DNA from 2 places in the Exiguobacterium sp. s183 genome. Region 1 is predicted to be linked to the other one. Evidence: a T-box and tRNA genes for the amino acid it is inferred to sense, from the RefSeq annotation. Region 1 holds a T-box; the other holds one or more tRNA genes.
The links. A T-box is a leader RNA that pairs with one kind of tRNA and senses whether it is charged. The one in region 1 lies ahead of ileS (isoleucine--tRNA ligase), so its partner is inferred to be a tRNA-Ile.

Region 1 (6,716 bases):
GTGATGAAGTGAACGCAAAAGGGTTTGAACACGCCCCTTGCACGGAGCTATCGATGGGGATGTCAAACGATTATCCAATCGCGATTGAAGAAGGCGCATCGTTTGTTCGTATTGGTACCGTACTTGTGCAATAATATATCTTAAGGAGGAATCCGTTATGTCAATCAAAAACAAAATGAAAGATTTCTTTGGACTCGAGGAAGATCCGAACAGCACATACGAAGAAGAAGAGTTTGCCATCGCAAACACATCAGCAACTTCTTCAACTGAAACAGCGGTCGTGAGACAAGAAGATCGCCCAAAATCAGCAAATAATCTCGTGGCATTGAATACGAAGAAGAAAGAACGCTCGAAAGTCGTATTGGCTGAACCACGTGTATTCGCTGAAGCGCAAGATATCAGCGATCAATTGAAAGAAAACCGTGCTGTCATCGTCAATCTTCAGCGCATGTCAAAAGAGCAATCACGTCAAGTCGTCAACTTCCTTTCTGGTGTCGTATATGCGCTAGAAGGATCGATGACTTCGATTGGACATAACACGATTCTGTGTACTCCGAACAATGTCGAATTGACTGGTTCAATCTCAAACTTGATTTCGGAGGATGAACTTCACAGTAAAGGGTGGTAACTGAATGGAAAACGTAATCCCTGCCTTAGGCAATACGTTAAGTACTTTGCTTGGTATTTATAGTTGGGTCCTGATCGGCTATATCTTATTATCATGGTTCCCGAACGCACGTGAATCCATGTTCGGACAAATTTTATCGTTTTTATGTGAACCATTTTTAGCACCGTTCCGACGGATTATCCCACCAATCGGTGGCATGCTCGATATCTCTCCAATCGTCGCATTGTTCGTGCTTCGGATGGCACAAGCCGGTATCGCTGCCATTTTCGGGTGATGTATGAGCGTTTATGATCACTACCGACCAAGTGAACGGGCGTTCGTTGAACAAGTGTTGGATTGGGTACAACAAGTCGAGAACAGCTATGTATTGAAGTTGACGGACTTTTTAGACCCTCGCGAACAGCAAATCGTCAAACAGCTTGTCGGTAAACAGCTCGTCATTCACGACGATGGCGGGTTTGAAGGAGCTGAACGACGTCGGCTGATTTTGGCGCCAGAGTATTATGAGCTGAATACCGATGATTTTGAAATTGAGATTCGTCGTATTGAATATCCGACAAAATTTGTTGACCTGACACATCGACAAGTGACTGGAACTTTACTGAACGCTGGATTAAAGCGTCAAAAGTTTGGGGACGTCGTCCTGGAAGAGGAAATCGTCCAGTTTGCTACGACCCGCGAAGCGGTCGGGTTCATCGAAATGAACTTGGAACGTGTCGGAAAAGCAAGAGTTCGCATTTCTTCTGTTGCGAAGGAAGACATTCTCGTCGTTCCGAAAACAGAGTGGGTCGAAGGTTTCGGCATCGTGTCCTCGTTACGATTTGATACGGTCGTGAGCGAGGTACTCAACATATCTCGTCAGAAAGCTCAGGCGCTCGTGAAACACGGTGACTGTAAAGTGAATCATAAAGTCATTGAAGATCCGAGCTTCTTGCTTGAACCAGATGATCTTTTATCCGTCCGTGGATACGGTCGTATTAAGATGATGGAGATCCTTGGTTCGACTAAACGTGAAAAGATTAAAATCCAGTATGGGACCATACGTTAAATTTTAGGAGGAAAGTCGAATGGCGTTGACACCGATTGATATTCATAATAAAGAATTCTCTTCCCGTTTTCGTGGGTACGACATCGATGAGGTCAATGAATTTTTAGATCAAATCATTAAAGAGTTTGAACTATTGATTCGTGAGAATCGACGGTATGAAGAACTTGTCAACGATATGCAAGCTCGCATTGACTACTTCTCCTCGATGGAAGATACATTGAACAAGTCGATCATCGTCGCACAGGAAGCAGCGGAAGAAGTGAAGAACAACGCGCAAAAAGAAGCGAGCCTCATCTTGAAACAAGCGGAGCGTGAAGCGTACGCTCGTGAAGAAGAAGCGGCACGTAAAGAGCAACTTGCAGAACGTGAAGTCGTTCAAATGCTCAAAAAAGTCGAGTTGTATCGCACACGTTTCCGTGTCCTCGTCGACGCACAAATGGAGCTCTTAAACAGCACCGAGTGGGAGACGATTGTCGGGGAGCCGCCTGTGCAGACGGTTCTTGACGATAGATCAGAACTTGCGTATAATGACCACGAAGTCACACAGAATGAAGAACAACATGGATAAATGATCAACACGTTGAGTAGGACGCGTCGATCGAGTCATACCTACGAAGCGACTTAGGGACGGTGAGAGCCTAAGAGAAAGACTCGAATCGGTATCCCCTATGAGTCGTCACGCTGAACCAGAGTAAGCGTGACCGCCTGACCTCGTTATCGGTTACCGAGAGCGGTCTCACGAACGTGAGACTAGTAGGGTGGTACCGCGAGTCAACCAACTCGTCCCTATCAGGGATGGGTTGGTTTTTTTGTTTTCTAAAAAATGTTGATGGAGGAGTTTCGATGAACTACAAAGACACGCTATTAATGCCAAACACAGAATTCGCAATGCGTGGGAATTTACCAAAACGCGAACCAGCGATGCAAACAGAATGGGAAGACATGGACCTTTACAACAAGGTGCAAGAAAAAAATGCAGGGAAACCACAATACATCTTGCATGATGGTCCTCCATATGCGAACGGCGACATCCACATGGGACATGCGATGAACAAAGTATTAAAAGACATCATCGTGCGTTTCAAAGGGATGAACGGATACCAGTCTCCAATGATTCCAGGTTGGGATACGCACGGTCTTCCAATCGAGAACGCCCTTCAAAAAGCTGGCGTCAACCGTAAAGAAATGACGGTCGCTGAATTCCGCGAAAAGTGTGCAGAATATGCGATGGAACAAGTGAACTCGCAACGTGAACAGTTCAAACGTCTCGGTCTTCTCGCTGACTTTGAAAATCCATATATTACGCTCCTTCCGGAATATGAAGCGGCACAAATCCGCTTGTTCGGGACGATGGCTGAAAAAGGATACATCTACAAAGGAAAGAAACCAGTCTACTGGTCGCCGTCTTCGGAGTCTGCACTCGCAGAAGCTGAAATCGAATATTACGATAAAAAATCACCAGCCATCTATGTGGCATTCCGCGTCGTAGACGGAAAAGACACATTGACGTCTGACGATCATTTCGTCATCTGGACGACGACGCCTTGGACAATCCCGGCGAACCTCGGGATCGCAGTGAGTGATGAGTTGACGTACACGCGCATCGAACACGAAGGAAAAGGCTATATCGTCGCAGAGACGCTCGTTGAAGAAGTGACGACTGCGCTCGGCTGGACTGATTACACTGTGAGCGGTTCATGGAACGGTCGCGACTTTGAATATATGACGGCTCAACATCCGTTGTATGACCGCACGTCACTCGTCATGCTCGGCGATCACGTCACAGCGGATGCGACTGGACTCGTCCACACGGCGCCAGGGCACGGGGAAGATGACTATCGTGTCGGACAGGCTTACGGCTTGGATGTCCTTTGTCCGGTCGATGACCGTGGTTACATGACGGCTGAGGCGCCTGGTTTTGAAGGGTTGTTCTATGAAGATGCGAACAAACAAATCGGGATGAAACTTGAAGAGAACGGCTACTTGCTCAACTTGAAGTTCATCAAACACTCGTACCCGCATGACTGGCGTACGAAAAAACCGGTCATCTTCCGTGCGACACCACAATGGTTCGCTTCAATCAAAGATTTCCGTGAAGACATGCTCCGTGAAATCGAAGAAGTGAACTGGGTTCCGGAATGGGGAATGACACGTCTTTACAACATGGTCCGTGACCGTGGAGACTGGGTCATCAGTCGTCAACGTGCATGGGGCGTGCCAATCCCAATCTTCTATGCAGAGGATGGAACGGAAATCATCACGAACGAGACGATCGACCACGTCGCAAACTTATTCCGTGAGCACGGCTCGAACGTCTGGTATGAGCGTGAAGCGAAAGACCTTCTTCCTGAAGGATTCACGCATCCGAACAGCCCGAACGGCGAATTCCGTAAAGAACTCGACATCATGGACGTCTGGTTCGATTCAGGTTCTTCACACGCTGGTGTATTAGAGGAACGTGAAAACCTTCGTCGCCCGGCAGACCTTTATCTTGAAGGATCTGACCAATACCGCGGTTGGTTCAACTCGTCACTCTCAACAGCTGTTGCGACGACGGGCAAAGCGCCATACCGAAACGTCTTGAGCCACGGTTTCGTTCTTGACGGGGATGGACGTAAGATGTCGAAATCACTCGGTAACACGATTGCGCCAAACGATCTCGTGAAGCAATATGGTGCTGAAATCGTACGCCTTTGGGTCGCGTCAGTCGACTATCAGTCTGATGTTCGCGCTTCACACGACAACTTTAAACAAGTGTCAGAAGTATACCGGAAGATGCGTAACACGATTCGTTTCCTTCTTGGAAACTTGAACGGATTTGATCCGTCGATGCGTGTCGCATTCAATGACATGCCAGAAGCAGACCGCTTCATGGCAACGAAACTCAAACAGCTCCAAGCAAAAGTGGTCAAAGCGTATGACACGTTTGACTTCATGGCGGTGTATCATCTCGTTCATAACTTCTGCGTTAACGAGTTGTCATCGTTCTATCTCGACTTCACAAAAGATATCCTTTATATCGAGCGTGAAGACGATCTCCGCCGTCGTGCCGTTCAGACGGTCATGTACGATGCGGTCGTCCTTTTGACGAAGCTCTTGGCTCCAGTCCTTCCACACACTGCTGATGAGGCGTGGAAAGAGGTGCCTGGGAAGTCGGAAGCAAGCATCTTCTTGACAGATCTAGAAGAAGTGGATGCATTGACTGCTGATGAGCAAGCGTTGCTTGAGAAATGGTCGAAATTCCTCGTCTTCCGTGACGATGTCCTCAAAGCAATCGAAATCGCACGTGGCGAGAAATTGATCGGGAAACCGCTCGAGGCGAAATTGATTCTCGCACCGAAAGCAGAGACTGCGGCGTTATTGGAAACAATCGATAACGTCAGTCAGTTGCTTCAAGTATCACAAGTAGAATGGGCTGAGACGGCAGACGTCGATTATGCGACGACGAAAATCACAGTCAAGAAAGCAGATGGTGCCGCTTGTGCACGTTGTTGGACATACTCGACAGAGCTTGGACAAAACGAAGAGCATCCTGAGCTTTGCCCACGCTGTGCATCAGTAATCGGTTAAGACGAACCGGAGTGGCGTCCCCACTCCGGTTTCTTAACGGCTTGAAAGGAGACGCATATGAAACGATATTACGGATTGGCCGTCATCTTGATTCTGCTCGATCAACTCACCAAATGGGTGGTCGTTCAGACGATGACAATCGGTCAATCGATTGAAGTCATCCCGAACTTGTTATACTGGACCTCTTATCGCAATAAAGGAGCGGCTTGGGGGATGTTAGAAGGACAGATGGCGTTCTTTTTCGTCATCACGATTCTCGTCGTTGCAGGCCTTGTTTACTTCCTGCATAAAGAAGTGAACGGGTATCAGCTTCTCGGATACAGTGTTGGACTGCTGTTGGCCGGTGCAATCGGTAACTTTATCGATCGACTGTTCCGCGGTGAAGTCGTCGATTTTGTTGATACGTATCCGTTTGGCTACAACTTCCCGATTTTTAACGTGGCCGATATGGCACTCACGTTTGGTGTCATCTTGATGATCATCGGGATTTTATTTGAAGAAAAATTACACAAAGAAAGGGGACAATCGTAATGGAATCCTATACTTTTGTCGCCGATGAAAAGGCAAGGATCGACAAGTGGGTGAGCGACCGTGGAGAATGGTCACGCTCACAAGTACAAGAATGGATTAAGACAGGGGCACTTCTCGTCAATGGTAGTGCCGTTAAACCAAACTATAAGCTCCAAGTGGGCGATGAAATCGAAGTGAACGTCCCGGAAGCGGTGGAACTCGAAGTGTTACCTGAACACATTCCGCTTGAAATCGTATTCGAAGATGAAGATATGATTGTCGTCAATAAAGCACGTGGGATGGTCGTTCACCCTGCTGCCGGTCACACGTCTGGAACGCTCGTCAATGCACTTCTCGGACATTGTGATGACCTTTCAGGCATCAATGGCGTCAAGCGCCCTGGAATCGTGCATCGAATCGACAAAGATACGACAGGTCTCCTTATGGTCGCTAAAAATGACTTGGCTCATGAATCACTTGCGAGTCAATTGAAAGACAAGACGATCAAGCGTGAATATATCGCGCTCGTTCACGGCGAACTCGTTCACGAACTCGGGACGATCGAGGCACCGATTGGTCGCGATACGAATGATCGTCAGCGTATGACCGTGACGGACAAGAACGCGAAAGAAGCGGTGACGCATTTCCGCCTGCTCGAGCGCTACAAAGACTTCACGCTCGTCGAGTGTAAACTCGAGACAGGTCGTACACACCAAATCCGTGTGCACATGCGCTATATCGGGCATCCGCTCGCAGGCGACCCGAAATATGGACCACGTCGGACAATTGAATTAGGCGGTCAAGCCCTACATGCGGCGACGCTCGGTTTCCATCATCCACGTACGAAAGAATGGATGGAATTTGAGGCACCACTTCCAGAAGACTTTAAGGCAGAACTTGCAAAGTTAGATAAAATCGAGAAAACTCGTTGACTTCTGTCACGTTCCGATTTATAGTCTA
Region 2 (6,716 bases), 760 kb from region 1:
GAAGTGAATATCGACAACGAGCGGGATGTTAATGCGGCTCTTGATTTCAGCGAGTGCGTCAGCTGCACGTTCGTCTGGACATGCCACGCGAACAACCTGACACCCAGCCTCTTCTAGACGCTTAATCTCGGCGACAGTCGCCTCGACGTCGTGAGTTTTTGTTGTAGTCATAGATTGAATGACGACTTCGTTCGATCCTCCGATAATCAAGTTACCGACACGAATCGGACGAGTTAATGAACGATGCAAAATTTCTGACATATACGTAATCTCCTTCTTTTGGAAAGATTCCAATCGATTTAAGAAAATAAGGTTTCTTCATTATCATAACGAAAAGAATGTGAAAAAGCATCTAGGATGCGTAACGGATGTGTGCTCTTTACAAACTCTAACGTTATCTTAACATCTACTTCATAATTTTCCACCGTCTCAAGACCGATATAAAAGCGAGAATAGAAAAAGAGGTGGCAACATATGAAATGGGGCTTTAAACGCAATCGAAGGAAGAAAGCACGACGAAACAATCGACCGAATCGTCATTTTAAAATGGCACACCGTCTTCAATGGACACTCATGCCGATTATTTTACTTGTCTTTATCACGACCTTCAGTTGGTTCGCCCTGAAATCTGAACAATTATTATCCGCAGAAATCGAACAACGTCTCATGCGAGAAGTTACGGTCATGCGCGAATCGGTGAAGACATCTTATAGTGCGTACGTTGCAAACGACAAGCAACTAAACCGTTCACTCAAATCCACCTATATGCAACAAGCTTCTATCTTATCGGGGGATGAATTCGAAGCCGCACAATTTTTAGTGCGTGGACAGTCTATTGAGCAATTGAGTGGACCAAAAGGAATGAAGACAGAACAAATCGTAGAGGAGATTGCACAAACTACAAGTTCGGAAGTCAAAGAGACGGAAGAATGGTTAATGGCGTCGGTTGCGATACCTGAGTTAAAGGCAGATTACGTTCTCGTCGTCACGAAAGAATCTGCGCTCGGTCCAATGGCTGAACTGCGACAATATATCATTTTCATCTTATTGATTGCGATGATTGGGATGGCCATCCTCTTTACACGATTGATTCATCGTGAAGTCAAACCGTTGAGTATATTGGCCCATTCATTGCGCCACGCCGTTGAAACACGCCGATTCGACGATGTGGCACTTGGAGCAAAATCCAAAGAAATCCATATACTCGAAACCGAGTTCAACACGTTCATTCAATTATGGAACCGGTCCATGGACATGATGGATAAGACAGCGAGTGCGTTCCATCAAAGTCTTCCGATTTTTAAACAAGAGCTGATGAACAGCCAACATCAAGTGGAACAATTTCGTGAAGTTGCGGCTACCGTTGAACATACGAGTCATTCGTATCAGTCGGTGACGAGCGATTCCACATTCAAAATGAGGGAGGTCACGCAGCAAATCGAAACGCTTGAACATCAAATTTCAAGTGTGGATGAACGTGGCAATCGACTGAAGTCAATTTTACATGAAGAGCTTGAAACATTCTCTTCTGTGAAAGAAGCGAGTCATTATGTCGAGCATCAAGTGGAGAGCATTCAACAAAAGCTTGTGGATAGTGAATCGAATTCTTCAAAAGCGGATGAGGCGCTGAAGAGTATCCTCTCGGTGTCGACAGCTACGAAGATGCTATCGCTAAACGCATCGATCGAGGCAGCCCGTGCAGGCGAACATGGGAAAGGATTTGCGGTTGTGGCCAATGAAGTTGGGAAGTTGGCGAAAATGACGAATGAAGCGACACTTCTCGCTGTGGATGCAATCGAAGCATTGAACGAAGAACGAAAAGACTTGTTGGTGGAAGTCAACGACTTTATAAAAGAAGTTCATCTATTAAAAGATGCAGTGTCTCGGGTGGAGATTGGAATCGGGACGATTGACCATGAGATCAAGGTTCAGTTAGATGAATTTCAGTCCATCACGGATCAAACGTCTCATACCGGGAGACAGCTTTTGCAATTAATCGAATCCAATGAGCAATTGCGAGAAATCAGTTCGTTACTTGAACGAAAATTACTCGAACTAAACGAAGGTGTAGAGCGGTGGTCACACGTACAGTCATCTTTACAATCAGCAGGTGCGGATTTGAGTGATCAAAGTGAGGCACTGAATCAGACGCTTGAGGAACTCTCTCCAGCATAAAAAAACAACGACGAGCGGTTACGAAGACGCTCGTCGTTGTTTTTTTTGAGGTACTTTCGTTAATGGATAGGTGATATAGCCGAGTCCAAACAGCACGCCAATCCACATAAGAGATGAATTCATGTGGTACAGCGCAACCAATATAATTGTCGGAACGAATGTCATCGACACGGTATACGGCCAAGCTTGACGATAGGCCCACATGTTTTTTGAGTAGACTCTCGTAAACAGTTGGACATACAAGGCCATGATTGCGACCCAAATCAAGTAGAAAAAGAAGATGGCGAACCCATGTAAGAAGAGCCACATCGGAATGAAAAAGTCAGGACGAATCACAATGAAGTCCAAGACGGTAATGAGTAGCGCCAATACAAAAGTGGCCCCCATATAGGCGTGAAGCGGAGCGAGTCGAAGGCGAAGCGCTCGCTTAGATGGGACTAAACTCGTGCGGAGAAACGTGAAAATAGTGGACAACATGCAAAGAACTCCAATCTGTTATATTACAATGTGGTAGAAATCATTAAAAATAGTACAGTGTTTTAATAAAACTTTTACATAAAACGTGTTTACATGAAGATGCCGATGAAGGCATAATGAGTAGGGCATTAAAAACCAAGCAAATCCAACCAATTCTTAATTAAAAGGAGTACAAAAATCGTGGAATACAATTTGCAAGAAATGTTATTCATGTTTTTTGGAGGTCTAGGGATCTTCCTCTTCGGGATCAAATCGATGGGAGACGGACTCCAAAAGTCTGCAGGGAATCGCCTGCGTGACATCCTAGATAAGTATACAACGAATCCATTCCTCGGTGTACTCGCCGGAATCATCGTTACTGTATTGATTCAATCTTCTTCTGGTACAACCGTTATTACAGTCGGACTTGTTAGTGCGGGCTTCATGACACTCCGTCAAGCAATCGGAGTCATCATGGGAGCAAACATCGGTACAACAGTGACGGCATTTATCATCGGATTCGATGTCGGTGCATATTCACTCCCGATGATTGCAATCGGTGCAGTCTTACTCTTCTTCTTTAAGAAAGAACGTTTCCAACACCTTGGACAAGTCATTTTCGGGCTCGGGGCATTGTTCTACGGTCTAGAGTTGATGGGTGACGGGATGCGTCCGCTTCGCTCAAGTGAGTATTTCATCGACTTGACGCAATCAATGAGTGACAATCCGTTCCTCGGAGTCATCGTTGGTACTGTATTTACAGTCATCGTCCAATCGTCTTCTGCAACAATCGGAATTTTGCAAGAGCTCTATGCGGGTGGTTCAATTGAGTTAGGTGCCGCTCTTCCAGTATTGTTTGGTGACAACATTGGTACGACGATCACTGCCATTTTGGCATCGATTGGTGCATCGGTTGCCGCACGTCGCGCAGCTGCAGCACATGTTATCTTTAACTTAATCGGAACGACGATTTTCATGATCTTGTTAGTTCCGTTCACAAACTATATATATTGGATTACAGACTTCTTGGCAATTGAAGACAAGATGCAAATTGCGTTCGCTCACGGTACGTTTAACATCGTCAACACATTGATTCAGTTCTGGTTCATTGGAACGATTGCTTGGATTGTGACGAAACTGGTGCCTGGTGAGGATTCAATTGTCGATACGAAAGCACAGCACTTGGACCCAATCTTCATTCAGCAATCTCCTTCGATTGCAGTGGAACAAGCGAAATACGAAGTCATCCGTATGGGCGATTTCGCAAAACTTGGTCTCGACGAAGCGCGTAACTATTTGACAACAGGAGATAAAAAACATTCTGAAAAGTCTGCGCATATCGAAGAAGCGTTAAACTCGTTGAATGCGAAAATCACAGATTACCTCGTCAAATTGGCTGCGGTTGATTTGACAGAGCAAGAATCACAAGAGCACAAGACGCTCATGCATGCGATCAACGACATCGAACGAATCGGTGACCACGTTGAAAACATCATTGAGTTGATTGACTATAAGACAGCTACAAAAGTAACACTTTCGGCAGATGCTCAAAAAGAATTGACTGAAATGTATGACCTCACACGCGAAACGTTAGAGAAATCACTTCAGACGTTAGCAAGCGGTGACATGGTCGAAGCACGTAAAGTCATCGAAATGGAAGCGAAACTCGACATGCTCGAGCGTCAATTCCGTAAAAACCACGTTGTTCGTTTGAACACGGGTGCTTGTGATGGACAAGCAGGTATGTTCTTCGTCGACATGCTCTCAAACCTTGAGCGGATTGGTGACCATGCCATGAACATCACAGAAATCACGCTCGAAGATGCAAACGAAGTGACTGTATAAAGATGAAGCACTCCAACTACACGTTGGAGTGCTTTTCTTTTCAATGGAAAGGAATTTCCCTTGACAGTATGGAGCATATTCAGTATATTATTACTGTATAACAACATGGCGGTGTAGCTCAGCTGGCTAGAGCGTACGGTTCATACCCGTGAGGTCGTGGGTTCGACTCCCTCCGCCGCTACTTATAAGGACCCTTAGCTCAGCTGGTTAGAGCAGACGGCTCATAACCGTCCGGTCGTAGGTTCAAGTCCTACAGGGTCCATTTGAAACAACTTTCATTTTGTGAAAGTTGTTTTTTTGTTTTCAATCTAAATTTCGTGGGTAAATAGTCGTTAGCATTTTGTTTTTTGAAAAATATGAAATGAGGCGGACAAAATGGAACGAAATCACACCATGATGCAGTTTTTTGAATGGCATGTCGAAGCGGATCAAAAACATTGGAAGCGGTTAAAAGAGAGAGCTGAAGATTTAAATAAAGCTGGAATTACGGCGCTTTGGTTACCACCTGTCACAAAAGGGCAAAGCGGTGAAGACACAGGCTATGGCATCTATGACTTATACGATTTAGGTGAGTTCGATCAAAAAGGATCGATTGCCACGAAATACGGAACAAAAAAAGAGCTTCTTGAAGCGACAACTTTTTGTCAGCAAGAGCTAGGGATGCAAATTTATATGGACGTCGTCATGAACCATAAAGCAGGCGCGGATGCCACCGAGAAGTTTGACGTGCTCGAAGTGGATCAAAATGATCGCACGAAAGTGCTGTCTGACGAGCCTTTTGAAATCGAAGGATGGACGAAGTTTGATTATGAAGCTCGTGATGGGAAGTATTCTACATTTAAATGGGACTTCACACATTTTAACGGCACCGACTATGATGCAGCGACAGACCGTTCTGGCATCTTCTTTATCGTTGGAGAGAATAAAAGATGGAACGACAATGTCGATGACGAATTCGGTGTCTATGACTATTTGATGTTCGCAAACATCGATTATCATCATCCTGAAGTTCGGGAAGAAGTGTTGAGCTGGGGTAAATGGTTCATTGAGGAAACGAAATGTGACGGATTCCGATTGGATGCAATCAAACACATCAACTATGACTTCGTGAAAGAGTTCAGTCAAACGATGCGTGAAGAGAAAAGCGATCAATTCTATTTCGTCGGAGAGTTCTGGAAGTCTGATCTTGACGCATGCCGTGAATTTCTTGATAACATCGATTACCATGTCGATCTATTCGATGTTCCGCTCCACTATAAATTACATCAGGCGTCAGAGGAAGGGGCCGCATTCGATATGCGCACCATTTTTGATGATACGCTCGTCCAGTCACACCCACTTCATTCAGTGACGTTTGTAGACAATCACGATTCACAACCTGAAGAGGCACTCGAGTCATGGGTAAAAGATTGGTTCAAGCAAATCGCATACGGTCTCGTTTTGCTACGTAAAGATGGCTATCCATGTGTCTTCTATGGGGATTACTACGGCATCGACGGCCCTCACCCGACTGATGGGATGAAACTTGCCATTGATACACTTCTTTATGCCCGTCGGGAAAAAGCTTACGGGGAACAGGATGATTACTTCGATGATGCAAACGTCATCGGCTGGGTACGCAAAGGTGTAGAGGAGATCGAGCGTTCAGGATGTGCCGTTCTCATCTCAACTTCGGACGAGGCTGAAAAGCGAATGTTCGTCGGGGAAGAGCGAGCTGGCGAAACATGGGTCGACTTGACAAATACTCGAGAAGATAAAATTGAGATTGATGAGGAAGGATTTGGGGTATTTAAAGTGGCGGCGGGATCTATTTCGGTCTGGGCGTTACCAGAAGAAGATGTAGAGTGAGGCATTACAATTGAGTCGACCGTCACAAATCTGTTACATTTATAACGAACGTTGTTCAAAACACTTTTAAGGGGGATTTTAGTAATGGCTAAATTTGAATTACCACAACTTGATTACGCATATGATGCACTCGAACCACACATTGACGCACGCACGATGGAAATCCACCACACGAAACACCACAACACTTACGTCACAAACGTAAACAATGCACTCGAAGGAAAAGACGTGGAGTACTCTTCACTAGAAGACTTGCTTCAAAAAATCGATTCGCTTCCTGCTGACATTCAAACTGCTGTCCGTAACAATGGTGGCGGTCACTGGAACCACTCGTTCTTCTGGAAACTCTTGAAGAAAAACGAGAACGGGACACCTTCTGGCGATCTCGCTGC

Region 2: it encodes a tRNA-Ile, which carries the amino acid that the T-box ahead of ileS (isoleucine--tRNA ligase) is inferred to sense. The anticodon was not compared.

Annotation. Positions count from the first base shown of each region.
Region 1 is NZ_JACSKN010000001.1:988,983-995,698, reverse strand. It holds gene KNP62_RS05295 (YggS family pyridoxal phosphate-dependent enzyme) at 1-134, shown strand, start outside; gene KNP62_RS05290 (cell division protein SepF) at 158-628, shown strand; gene KNP62_RS05285 (YggT family protein) at 633-902, shown strand; gene KNP62_RS05280 (YlmH family RNA-binding protein) at 906-1,676, shown strand; gene KNP62_RS05275 (DivIVA domain-containing protein) at 1,696-2,244, shown strand; T-box leader at 2,248-2,467, shown strand; gene ileS (isoleucine--tRNA ligase) at 2,520-5,246, shown strand; gene lspA (signal peptidase II) at 5,304-5,777, shown strand; gene KNP62_RS05260 (RluA family pseudouridine synthase) at 5,777-6,688, shown strand.
Region 2 is NZ_JACSKN010000001.1:226,638-233,353, forward strand. It holds gene ispG (flavodoxin-dependent (E)-4-hydroxy-3-methylbut-2-enyl-diphosphate synthase) at 1-261, opposite strand, end outside; gene KNP62_RS01115 (methyl-accepting chemotaxis protein) at 475-2,175, shown strand; gene KNP62_RS01120 (hypothetical protein) at 2,194-2,652, opposite strand; gene KNP62_RS01125 (Na/Pi cotransporter family protein) at 2,833-4,476, shown strand; tRNA gene KNP62_RS01130 (tRNA-Met) at 4,584-4,657, shown strand; tRNA gene KNP62_RS01135 (tRNA-Ile) at 4,665-4,738, shown strand; gene KNP62_RS01140 (alpha-amylase) at 4,852-6,324, shown strand; gene KNP62_RS01145 (superoxide dismutase) at 6,409-6,716, shown strand, end outside.